3 regions of the Streptomyces sp. NPDC046977 genome follow, and region 1 is predicted to be linked to each of the others. Evidence: riboswitches for the same ligand, from Rfam matches in the RefSeq annotation. Region 1 holds a riboswitch; each other region holds the start of a gene.
The links. Region 1 has a riboswitch for S-adenosylmethionine ahead of ABZ883_RS29635 (aminotransferase class V-fold PLP-dependent enzyme). Riboswitches for the same ligand answer to the same signal wherever they lie in the genome.
Positions count from the first base shown of each region.

Region 2: linked by a shared signal. The riboswitch ahead of thrC (threonine synthase) and the one ahead of ABZ883_RS29635 (aminotransferase class V-fold PLP-dependent enzyme) in region 1 are both predicted to bind S-adenosylmethionine.
Region 3: linked by a shared signal. The riboswitch ahead of ABZ883_RS33850 (glutathione S-transferase C-terminal domain-containing protein) and the one ahead of ABZ883_RS29635 (aminotransferase class V-fold PLP-dependent enzyme) in region 1 are both predicted to bind S-adenosylmethionine.

Region 1 is NZ_JBEYWO010000023.1:50,232-53,984, forward strand. It holds gene ABZ883_RS29625 (rhomboid family intramembrane serine protease) at 1-376, shown strand, start outside; gene ABZ883_RS29630 (Lrp/AsnC ligand binding domain-containing protein) at 373-654, shown strand; gene ABZ883_RS29635 (aminotransferase class V-fold PLP-dependent enzyme) at 651-2,003, opposite strand; SAM riboswitch class IV at 2,160-2,276, opposite strand; gene trpD (anthranilate phosphoribosyltransferase) at 2,416-3,480, opposite strand; gene ABZ883_RS29645 (cytochrome bc complex cytochrome b subunit) at 3,618-3,753, opposite strand, start outside.
Region 2 is NZ_JBEYWO010000002.1:301,805-305,557, reverse strand. It holds gene thrC (threonine synthase) at 1-1,223, opposite strand, end outside; SAM riboswitch class I at 1,242-1,369, opposite strand; gene ABZ883_RS03930 (glucosyl-3-phosphoglycerate synthase) at 1,538-2,515, shown strand; gene ABZ883_RS03925 (trehalose-6-phosphate synthase) at 2,898-3,753, shown strand, end outside.
Region 3 is NZ_JBEYWO010000029.1:102,273-106,025, forward strand. It holds gene ABZ883_RS33845 (VOC family protein) at 1-403, opposite strand, end outside; gene ABZ883_RS33850 (glutathione S-transferase C-terminal domain-containing protein) at 618-1,400, opposite strand; SAM riboswitch class IV at 1,642-1,750, opposite strand; gene ABZ883_RS33855 (amino acid ABC transporter permease) at 2,360-3,373, shown strand; gene ABZ883_RS33860 (amino acid ABC transporter ATP-binding protein) at 3,370-3,753, shown strand, end outside.

The sequences.
Region 1 (3,753 bases):
CGTGGTGTGCGGCTATCTGGCCACCTACGGCTGGGCCCTGGCGCACACCACCTCCACCCAGGCGCTGGTCGGCGCGTCCGGCGCCATCTCCGGCGTCCTCGGCGCGTACCTGTACCTCTATCCCCGGGCGCGGGTGACCAGCCTCTTCCCCTTCCTCTTCTTCCTGCCGCTGCGCTTCCCCGCGTGGATGGTGCTGGTCTTCTGGTTCGTGCTCCAGTCGCTGGCCGGGCAGGCCCAGCAGTCCGGGCCGGGCGTGGCGTACCTGGCGCACATCACCGGCTTCCTCTTCGGCTTCCTGTGCGCATGGGGCTGCTACCGGGCAAGGCCTAAGCTGGAGCCCGCCACCAGGGCGACCGAAGGAGACCTACAGCCGTGATCACCGCGATCGTGCTCATCAAGACCAGTGTCGACCGGATCCCCGAGATCGCGCAGTCCATCGCGGCGCTGGAGAGCGTCAGCGAGGTCTACTCCGTGACCGGCACGTACGACCTGGTCGCCATGGTCCGGGTGGCCCAGCACGACCAGCTCGCGGACGTCATCCCCGGCCGGATCAGCAAGATCCCCGGCGTCGAGGCCACCGACACGCACGTGGCCTTCCGCACGTACTCGCAGCACGACCTCGAAGCCGCCTTCGCCATCGGCCTCGACTCCTAGAACCCGCCCTCCGCGGGGACGCAGCGGCCGTTCTCGGTGCGGTAGCGCCACCGGGCGCCGTCGGTGACGAGGGCGGCGACCGCGGTGAGGAAGCGCTCGACGTGCTCGTCGGGGGTGCCCGCGCCGAAGGAGACACGGACGGCGTTCAGGGTGGTGTCGCCCCCGCAGTCGCCCGGTTCCGTGTGGTCGCCCAGCAGGGTGCGCACGAGGGGATGGGCGCAGAACAGCCCGTCGCGGACGCCGATGCCGTACTCGGCGGACAGCGCGGCGGCGAAGTGGGAGCTGTTCCAGCCGTCGACCACGAAGGACAGGACGCCCACCCGGGGGGCGTCCTCCCCGAACAGGGACAGCACCCGCACCTGCTCGATCCCCGCGAGCCCTTCGCGCACGCGGGCGACCAGCGCCTGCTCGCGCTCGACGAGGCCGTCGAAGCCCGCCTCGCGCAGGGCCCGGCATGCGGACGCGATGGCGTAGACGCCGATGACGTTGGGCGAACCGGCCTCGTGGCGGGCCTCGGTGGTGTGCCAGTCCACCTCCACGCCGCCGTCCGCGCGGCGGGCGACACGGCGGGAGGCACCGCCGCCCGCGAGGTACGGCTCGGCCTCGCGGAGCCAGTCGGCGCGGCCGGCCAGCACCCCGGAGCCGAAGGGCGCGTAGAGCTTGTGCCCGGAGAAGGCGACCCAGTCCACGTCGAGCTCGGCCACGTCGACGGGGTGGTGCGGCGCGAGCTGCGCCGCGTCGAGGACGATGCGCGCGCCGTGCGCGTGGGCCGCCGCCGCCAGCTCGCGCACCGGCCAGAGCTCACCGGTCACATTGGACGCACCGGTCACACAGACCAGCACCGGGCCCCCCGGCTCGCGCGCGGCCAGCGCGCGCTCCAGCAGGGCCACCGCGTCCGCGGGGGTCCGGGGCGCGCTCAGGTAGGTGACGTCACCGTCCCGCCAGGGCAGCAGGGAGGCGTGGTGCTCGGTCTCGAAAACGAAGACCCGGGTGCCGTCCGGCACGACGGCCGCCAGCAGATTGAGCGAGTCGGTGGTCGAGCGGGTGAAGACCACCTGGTCGTCGGCCCGGCAGCCGAGGAACGCGGCCACCTCGACGCGGCTTTGCTCGAACAGGTCCGTGGACAGCTGCGACAGGTACCCCGCGCCCCGGTGCACGCTGCCGTAGTAGGGCGCGTAGGCGGCCACGTCGTCCCAGACGCGCTGCAGCGCGGGCGCGCTCGCCGCGTAGTCGAGGGCGGCGTAGGCGACCTCGCCGCCGGTGACGAGCGGGACGAGGACGTCACGGCCCAGGACGGGCAGCGGGGTGGTGGCACGGACGGGCGCGGGCGCGGCAGGGTGCACGGGCATGGCGAAATCTCCTGTGGGCAGGGTAAAGCGACAGTGCGTCAGGGTTGACGGGAAAGCCCTCGGAACACCGGGCCGCCGCGCAGCGGGCACGCCCGGGGAGGGTGGAAAGGGGCCTTCGGCCCTAGCGCATTCGCTTGCTCACGGAAGAACTCCTCATGACCGCGCTTGCCGCAGACCTCGCTGCCTGCGGCCTGGTCATCACCCGGGGCACCCCGCCACGGAAGGAGGGTTGCCGGACAGCGGGCCGGGGCCGTGTCGCTGTCACTCGTGACCTGCGCAGCATCCTGCCACAGACCGGCGGCGCCGCAAGCCGCGGTCCGCATCCCGGACATCCCGCACCACTCGGCCCTGCGCCACGGCGGGAACACAAAAGGGCCGGGGCACCCGGCCCCGGCCCTTCCACGTGAACGCCCTACGCGTTGGTGGCCGCCGCCCACCGTTCCAGGGTCTTGGCGGCCGTGCCCGAGTCGATGGACTCCGCCGCCCGGGCCATTCCGGCGGCGATCCGGTCCACCAGCGGGCCTTCCGCGGGCTCCAGCGCCACCAGCGCGGCGGCGGAGTTCAGCAGGACGGCGTCCCGCACGGGCCCGGTCTCCCCCGCCAGCAGCCGGCGCGCCACATCGGCGTTGTAGGCCGCGTCGGCGCCGCGCAGCGCCTCGATCGGGACCAGCTCGATGCCGACGTCGCGCGGGTCGAACGGGATCTGTTCCACCGCCCCGTCGCGCACCATCCACACCTGGGAGGTGGACGTGACCGTCAGCTCGTCCAGTCCGTCGTCGCCGCGGAAGACCAGCGCGGAGGAGCCGCGCCGGGCCAGCACCCCCGCGATCAGACCGGCCATCCGGGTGTCGAAGCAGCCGACCGCCGAGGCCCCGACCCGGGCCGGATTGGTCAGCGGGCCGAGGATGTTGAAGGAGGTGGGGACCCCCAGGTCGCGCCGCGCCGAGGCGACGTAGCGCATCGCGGGGTGGAACTTGGCCGCGAAGCAGAAGGTGATGCCGGTCTCCTCGGCCACCTGGGCGACGCGCAGGGGCGACAGGTCCAGGTTGATGCCCAGCTTCTCCAGGACGTCGGAGGCCCCGCTGGCGCTGCTGGCCGCGCGGTTGCCGTGCTTGACGACCTTGGTCCCGGTCCCGGCGATGACGATGGCGGACATCGTCGAGATGTTGACGGTCCTGGCCCGGTCGCCGCCGGTGCCCACGATGTCCACGGCGGGACCGGGGATGTCCAGCGGCTGCGCGTGCGCGTACATCGCCTCGACGAGCCCGCTGACCTCGTCCACGGTCTCGCCCTTGGCCCGCAGGGCCACCATGAAGCCGGCGATCTGGGCGTCGGAGGCCCCGCCGCTCATGATGCGGTCCATCGCCCAGGCCGTCTCCGCGGTGCTCAGGTCCTGTCCCGCCAGCAGAGCTCCCAGGATCCCGGGCCAGGAGCGATCCGCCGCGGTGTCGCCTCCAGCGGGGTTCACAGCGCTCATGGTCCACACTCCGGGTGGTCTGACGTGCAATGGATACCTTCGGCCCCAGCCTATCGGCGCGGGGGAACGGGAAAGGGCCCCGTCCGTCGGATGGACTCCGACGGGCAGGGCCCCGCCCGGTGGCACAGCTGGTGGGATCAGTGGTGGCCGTGGCCGCTCGTGATCTCCTCGTACTCCTCGGCCGACGGCTTGGGGATCTGGGTTCCCTCGCCGTAGTAGCCGCGCGACAGCATCGCGCGCACTCGCGTGATGGGGCCGACCTTCTTCTCCACG
Region 2 (3,753 bases), on a different contig from region 1:
GCGGCGACGGCGTCCAGGGTCTTGAGCCCGTCACCGGTGTTGAGCACGACCGTCTCGCCGGCCGGGTCCAACTGCCCGCTCTCGATCAGCTTCTTCAGGACACCGACGGTCACGCCGCCCGCCGTCTCCGCGAAGATGCCCTCGGTGCGGGCGAGCAGCTTGATGGCGTCCACGATCTGCTCGTCGGTGACGTCCTCGACCGCGCCGCCGGTGCGCCGGGCGATGTCCAGCACGTAGGGGCCGTCCGCCGGGTTGCCGATGGCGAGCGACTTGGCGATGGTGTTCGGCTTCTGCGGGCGCACGACGTCCTGCCCGGCCTTGAAGGCGGTGGACACCGGGGAGCACCCCTCGGCCTGGGCGCCGTAGATGCGGTACGGCTTGTCCTCGACCAGGCCGAGTTTGATCAGCTCCTGGAGCCCCTTGTCGATCTTCGTCAGCTGCGAGCCCGAGGCGATCGGGATGACGAGGTTGTCCGGCAGCCGCCAGCCGAGCTGCTCGCAGATCTCGTACGCGAGCGTCTTGGAGCCCTCCCCGTAGTACGGGCGGAGGTTGACGTTGACGAAGCCCCAGCCCTCGCCGATCGGGTCGCCGATCAGCTCGCTGCAGAAGCGGTTGACGTCGTCGTAGTTGCCCTCGATGCCGACCAGTTCGCCGCCGTAGACGGCGGCCATGACGACCTTGCCCTCCTCCAGGTCGTGCGGGATGAAGACGCAGGACCGGAAGCCGGCGCGGGCCGCCGCGGCGCCCACCGCGCCCGCGAGGTTGCCGGTGGAGGAGCAGGACAGCGTGGTCAGGCCGAAGGTGCGGGCGGCCTCCAGGGCGATGGCGACCACACGGTCCTTGAAGGAGTGCGTGGGGTTGCCGGAGTCGTCCTTGATGTGCAGGCCGCCGGTGACGCCCAGTTCACGGGCGAGGTTGTCGGCCTTGACGAGCTTGGTGAAGCCGGGGTTCAGATTGGGCTTGGTGGCCACGTCGGCGGGGACGGGCAGCAGCGGCGCGTAGCGCCAGATGTTGTTCGGACCGGACTCGATGCGCTTGCGGAGCGTCTCGGGATCGCCGGCGGGAAGGTCGTAGGCCACTTCGAGCGGCCCGAAACAGACCTCGCACGCGAAGATCGGGCTCAGTGGGAAGCGTTCGCCGCACTCCCGGCAGGACAGTGCGGAAGCGGGTCCGAAGGGGGAATCCGTGGACGCGACGTCGGTGACAGCAGTCTGCGCAGCCATGTCAGGCGAGGCCCTTTCTCCTCATCTTCCTCGCGGCGCATCTCGCCGCGAGACGGAATTGGCACCTTCCCCACCTGGACCTCGCGGTCGGCGGGAGGGTTGCCGGGGCTTCAACGGGCCGTTCCCTCTGCCCCTCTGGATGAGCGGTATGGCACCGGGCGCGGGGCCCGGGCATTTGTCGTGCGAGGCGCGATCACCGCGGACATACGATGGTCATGCCTCGTGTTCACGACTGTAACCGACGACCTCGAACCTGGTCACAGCCCGTCCGTCCTTCGAGACAGGCCGAAGAGGGGCAGAAACGGAGCAACGCAGTGCTGGACGAGGTAGCCGGCTGGCTGCGGCGGCGGTCCTGGACCGCCGAGCGCCGGCCGCTGAGCCAGCTCCTCGCCGCGAAGCGGGCCGCGGGCCCGCACGGGACGGTGAGCGTGGTGCTGCCCGCGCTCGACGAGGAGGCCACGGTCGGGGCGATCGTCACGGAGATCCGCCGCGCGCTGATGTCCGACGCGCCCGGGGCCGTGCCGCTGGTCGACGAGCTCGTCGTCCTGGACTCGGGGTCCACGGACGGGACCGCCGCGGTCGCCGCGGAGGCGGGCGCGACCGTCGTCCACCGCGACGCGATCCTGCCGCGGCTGCCGGCCGTACCCGGCAAGGGCGAGGTGCTGTGGCGCTCACTGCTCGCGACGCGCGGCGAGATCGTCTGCTTCATCGACGCCGACCTGCGCGAATTCGACGCGCGCTTCGTCTCCGGGATCGTCGGGCCGCTGCTCACGGAGCCGGACGTCCAGCTGGTCAAGGCGATGTACGACCGGCCCCTGGAGGCCGGCGGCACGGTGGAGCCGACGGGCGGCGGACGCGTCACGGAACTGGTCGCCCGGCCCCTGCTCAATCTGCACTGGCCGCAGCTCGCGGGCTTCGTGCAGCCCCTCGGCGGCGAGTACGCGGCGCGGCGGTCCCTGCTGGAGCGGCTGCCGTTTCCCGTGGGGTACGGCGTCGAACTGGGGCTGCTCATCGACGCGCTCAACGCGGTCGGGCTCGACGCGCTCGCGCAGGTCGACGTCGGCGTACGGCACCATCGGCACCAGGACGGGCAGGCGCTGGGTCGCATGGCCGCGACGATTTATCGCACGGCGCAGACGCGGCTGGCGCGGGGGCATCTGGTGCGGCCCGTCCTCACGCAGTTCGAGCGGACCGCGGAGGGGTTCGCTCCGCGGGTGCATGAGGTCACGACGGAGGAGCGGCCGCCCATGATGACGGTGCCCGAGTATGTGCGGGGGCGTGAGGTCGCCTGAGGCTCGGGGCTTCGCCCCGCGCGCCTGGGGGGTGAGCGTTGTGTGCTTCGTGCCCGTGCGTCGTGGCTGAGCGCGCAGTTCCCCGCGCCCCTGAGGAGGTGGGCGTCGTGCCCACTGTGCCGGTGGGATGTGGCTGGGCGCGCAGTTCCCCGCGCCCCTGAGGGGGTGGGCGTCGTGCCCACTGTGCCGGTGGGATGTGGCTGAGCGCGCAGTTCCCCGCGCCCCTGAGGGGTGAGCGTTGTGTGCTTCGTGCCGGTGCGTCGTGGCTGGGCGCGCAGTTCCCCGCGCCCCTGAGGGGGGCGCAGGGCCTTGCGGCCCTGGGGACGCTCGGGTGGCGTAGCGCACACGTTTGCGGGTGGGGATGCGTGGCTAGGCTGGCGGCATGGTCGCATCGCATGGCGCGCGGGTTCTGGTGGCGTCCAATCGCGGGCCCGTCTCGTACAGCCTCCGGGAGGACGGGACGCTGGAGTCGCGGCGCGGAGGCGGCGGTCTCGTGTCGGGACTGAGCGCGATCGGGCCGGACACGGACGCCGTGTGGGTGTGCGCCGCGCTCGGTGACGGCGACCGCGCGGCCGTGCTGCGGACCGCGGACGGGAGCGGGCGGCTGGCCGCGGAGGACACCGGCGACCAGCGGGTGCGCATGCTGGACATCCCGGCGGACACTTTCGCGTCCGCGTACAACGGGATCGCGAACTCCGTGCTGTGGTTCGTCCACCATCTGCTGTTCCAGACGCCGCTGGAGCCCGTCTTCGACGAGGACTTCCGTGAGCAGTGGGCGGCGTACGTGGCGTACAACAGCGCGTTCGCCGACGCGCTGGCGGAGGAGGCCGGGGAGGGCGCGGCCGTCCTGGTGCAGGACTACCACCTGACGCTGGTGCCGCAGATGCTCCGCTCGCGCCGCCCCGACCTGCGGATCGGCCATTTCTCGCACACGCCGTGGGCGCCGCCGGACTACTTCCGGCTGCTGCCGGACGACGTGGCGGCCGAGGTGCTGAGCGGCATCCTGGGCGCGGACCGGGCGGCGTTCCTGACCCGGCGCTGGGCGGAGGCGTTCGCCGCGTGCTGTGCCGATGTGCTGGGCGCGTCCGTGAGCCGGGACGGGGACGCGCTGTCGGTGACCCACCAGGGCCGCACCACCCGGATCGGGGTGCACGGGCTGGGGGCGGACGCGGAGTTCCTGCGGGAGCGGGCGCACCGGCCGGACGTGGAGGAGCGCCTGGCGGTGCTCCGGGAGGCGG
Region 3 (3,753 bases), on a different contig from region 1:
GGTCGATGGCGACGAGCTCGACCTCAAAATCGTCGGTGTTCTCCAGGTAGGCGGCGTAGGCCCGCTCGCCGCCGGCGTGCGGGTGGCGGTCGGGAAACAACAGGCTCCAGCCGTGCCGCGTTGCCTCGGAGGCCAGATTCTCCACGGTGTGGTGGTCTTCGACGTGGAACGCCAGATGGTTCAGTCCGGGCCGGCACCGGTCGTGCCGGACGGCGGTCAGGGCGGGGGACTCCTCGAATACCAGGTAGGTCGCTCCGAGCCGCCAACTGCGGCCCTCGTCCCAGCTCTGGAAAAGCGTGTATCCCAGGGCTTCCAGCAGCCAGCCCATGGAGGCGACGGCCCGCTCCAGGTCGGGCACCCAGATCTCGACGTGGTGCAGCATCCCGCCCGCCGGCCGGGTCATGCCGCCACCGCCGGGGCGGGCTCAACCGGCTTGAACACCACGGCCGGACCGGTGGCCCTGCTGCCCGCTCCCTCGGCGGCTTTCGCCCGCGGTCGGACGGTGGCGTACGTCGACCCCATGGGGTTCGGCATCGTGGATCTCCCGTGGGACATTGGCGGTCTCGTGAACCCAGCACCCTAGTGGTGCCCGTCCGGAAGGTGCTTCGGGAGCGGCATCAGCCTCCCTGGGTTGTACGTTCCTCCGGCCGGGGAAACCCGAAAGCCGCGTACTGCCGTGGGAGGCGGCGGACGTAGGCCGCGAGGTGCCGGTACGGGGAGAGCACGCCGTCCGGGAGGTCCGACAGGGCGACCCACAGGTCGACGTCCGCCGCGGTCAGCCGCTCGCCCAGGGCGTAGGGGCCCGGTGCGCATGCCAGTCGGCGGTCCAGCAGGTTGAGCGCGGTGAGCAGTTGTTCCAGGGCCTTGGCACGGTCGGCCGGTGCTGCCGTGGCCGCCTCTTCCGCCGGGCGCGCGATGTCCTGCTCCACCAGGTCCCGAACGGTCCCGATCTCGGTCGCAAGGTCCAGGGGACACAGGCGTGCCGCGTCCCCGAGGCGGCCCGCGAGGTCGCGGAGGATGTCCGGGGTGTGGTTGCTGACGACTCGTCCGGTCCACCGGTCGCACAGGGCGGGTACGGTCAGCGGTCCGTCGTAGCCGTGCCAGGTGGCCTCGTACGCCGCGCGCAACGCCGCGGGCGCGGCCGCTTCGTGCGGCGCCGCCGGAACGACCGTTGTGAAGACGGTGTCCCGGAGGCCGAGGAGGTCGAGGGTGACGGCGACCCGCCGCGATTGCGGGCCTCGCGCCGAAAGGAACAGCTCGTAGCGGCGCGGAGCCGGGTAGAAGCCGCCGGCGGCGTCGGCACCGATCCGGCTGCGGAAGCGGTCCGGACGGGGCGTGCGGGGCAGCGCGGTACAGGACGCGGGGGAACCGGGATCACGTGAGATCGTCGTCTCGGGCATGCGCTCTCCAGGGCGTGGCGGCCCCCGGTTGCCCTCGGGCAGCGGCGGGCGGGACGGCTGACGGCCGGTGCGTGCTCGCACCCGGCCCCTGAGTCGGTACTGCGTGAGGACTCGCCGAGGTCAGCCGGTCGTGCCGAACGCGCTGCAGACACGCAGGAAGTCGATGTGCAGCCGGCGGGTGAGCAGCGCGGACCGTGCTCTGGACATGTCCGCCTCCCCGGCTCGGGGCCCGCGTGACGCGGGACCGCGCTTGTCCCGCCGCGCCGGCGGCACCCGGTCGTCACCCGGGGCACCCCACCGCGATGTGAGGGTTGCCGGTCAGCGGGCCGGGGCCGATGACCCGTGGGAGCCGCGACACGGCACCACGGGCGCTGACAATCGTGACCGTCGGCACCAGTGTTGGGCCGCCGGACGCGGCGCGTCAAGAAGGCGAGGGGCGTCTCACCGCGGCATCCGGCATGCGAGACAGCGTCGTTGACATTCTCTTCGGCCCGTGTCTAACTTACGCCGCAGAACGGTCCCGGACGTCGGCGGCAGGCTCAGGCCGGCCGCGCCAACGCCTCCCAGGCGGAAGGTTGTCCGGGCTGTCCCGACGACTTTTCGGCAGGCGCGAGGCCCCGAGCGGGGCGGAACGGTGGCGGTGACGCGATGTACGCGACCCCGGGGACGGCAGCGTGGCGGCGCCACGGCCTCGTCCCGGCGTACACGCAGCGGCCCGTCGGTCTGGCCCGCGTCAGCAGTGCCCTGTGTCGCCTGTGTTCCGCGCCCTGTCGCGCGCGCTGTCAAGGCTGACGACCACTCCCTGAACGCCGGCACCTCCCGCTGACGCGGTGGGTGTGCCCGCCTGTTCTGCCCCGTTCCGCTCGTCTCCCCGTGCACTCCGTACCGCCGAGGTGTCGTTCGCCCTGCGGTCGGCCGTCGCCTGCGCGACCGGGTGCACCCGTCCGCTGGAGTCCCCGATGAGTGAACCCCCTGGCACCGCTGTGTCCGACCGCTCGGCGCCCCCGGCCCGGGCGCCCGCGAAAGAGCCCGGTGACGTGCGTGGTCCCGCACCGCGACCGCCGGCGGAGCAGCGGGTGCTGCCCCTGCGCCGCCCCGGCCGGTGGATCGCCACGGCGGTCGTGCTCGTCCTGGCCGCCCAGATCGGGCACGGCCTGCTGAGCAACCCCTTCTTCCAATGGGACCGCTTCGGGTACTGGTTCGTGCGCCCGGTGATCCTCGACGGACTGCTCATCACCTTGGAGGTGGCGGCGTACAGCGCGGTGCTCGGTCTTCTCGGAGGCATCGTGCTGGCGCTGGCCAGGCTCTCCGGCAGTCCCGTACTGCGGGCCGTCAGCTGGACCTACACCTGGTTGTTCCGGTCGGTCCCGCTGATCGTCGTGCTGCTGTTCCTGTACAACTTCAGCGCTCTGTACCGTACGTTGAGCCTCGGCGTGCCCTTCGGCCCGGCCTTCCTCACCTTCGACGAGTCCAGGCTCGCCACCGACATGGTGGTCGCCGTCATCGGGCTGAGCCTCAACGAAGCGGCCTACGCCTCGGAAGTGGTGCGCGCCGGCATCCTCTCGGTGGACCAGGGCCAGCACGAGGCGGCCGCGGCGCTCGGTCTGCCCCAGCGCTACCAGTTCGCCAGGATCGTCCTTCCCCAGGCGCTGCGGTCCGTCGTCCCCACCTACGTCAACCAGCTGATCGGCCTGATCAAGGGGACCTCGCTGGTCTTCTACGTCTCGCTGCTCGACCTCTTCGGCTCGGTGCAGAGCATGGGCAGCACCTACCCGGGCGACATCGTGCCGCTGCTGCTGGTAGCCACCGTCTGGTACGTGATCCTCACCAGCGTCGTCTCCGTCGTCCAGTTCTACGTCGAGCGGTACTACTCGCGCGGCGCTCTGCGCATCGTTCCCGCGACTCCCGTGCAGAAACTCCGTGCCGCGCTCCGCCACCTGCCGGCCCGGATCCGGACGGGGGCCACTCCATGAGCACCGACATCCGGCCGGCCGCGGTCGAGGTCCACGACGTCCACAAGTGGTACGGCGCCCACCAGGTGCTGGACGGGGTCAGTCTGACGGTGCGTCCGGGAGAGGTCACTGTCGTCCTGGGGCCCTCCGGCTCCGGAAAGTCCACCCTGCTGCGTGTGATCAACCATCTGGAGAAGCCCGAGATCGGCCACGTCAGCCTGAACGGCGAGCTGATCGGCGTCCGCAGGCACGGCGAGCGGCTCCGGGAGCTGAGCGAGCGGGTCATCCTCACCCAGCGCAGCCGGATCGGCTTCGTCTTCCAGAACTTCAACCTCTTCCCGCATCTGACCGTGGTGGACAACGTGGCCGCCGCCCCCGTGGCGACCGGAAGGCTGCGCAGG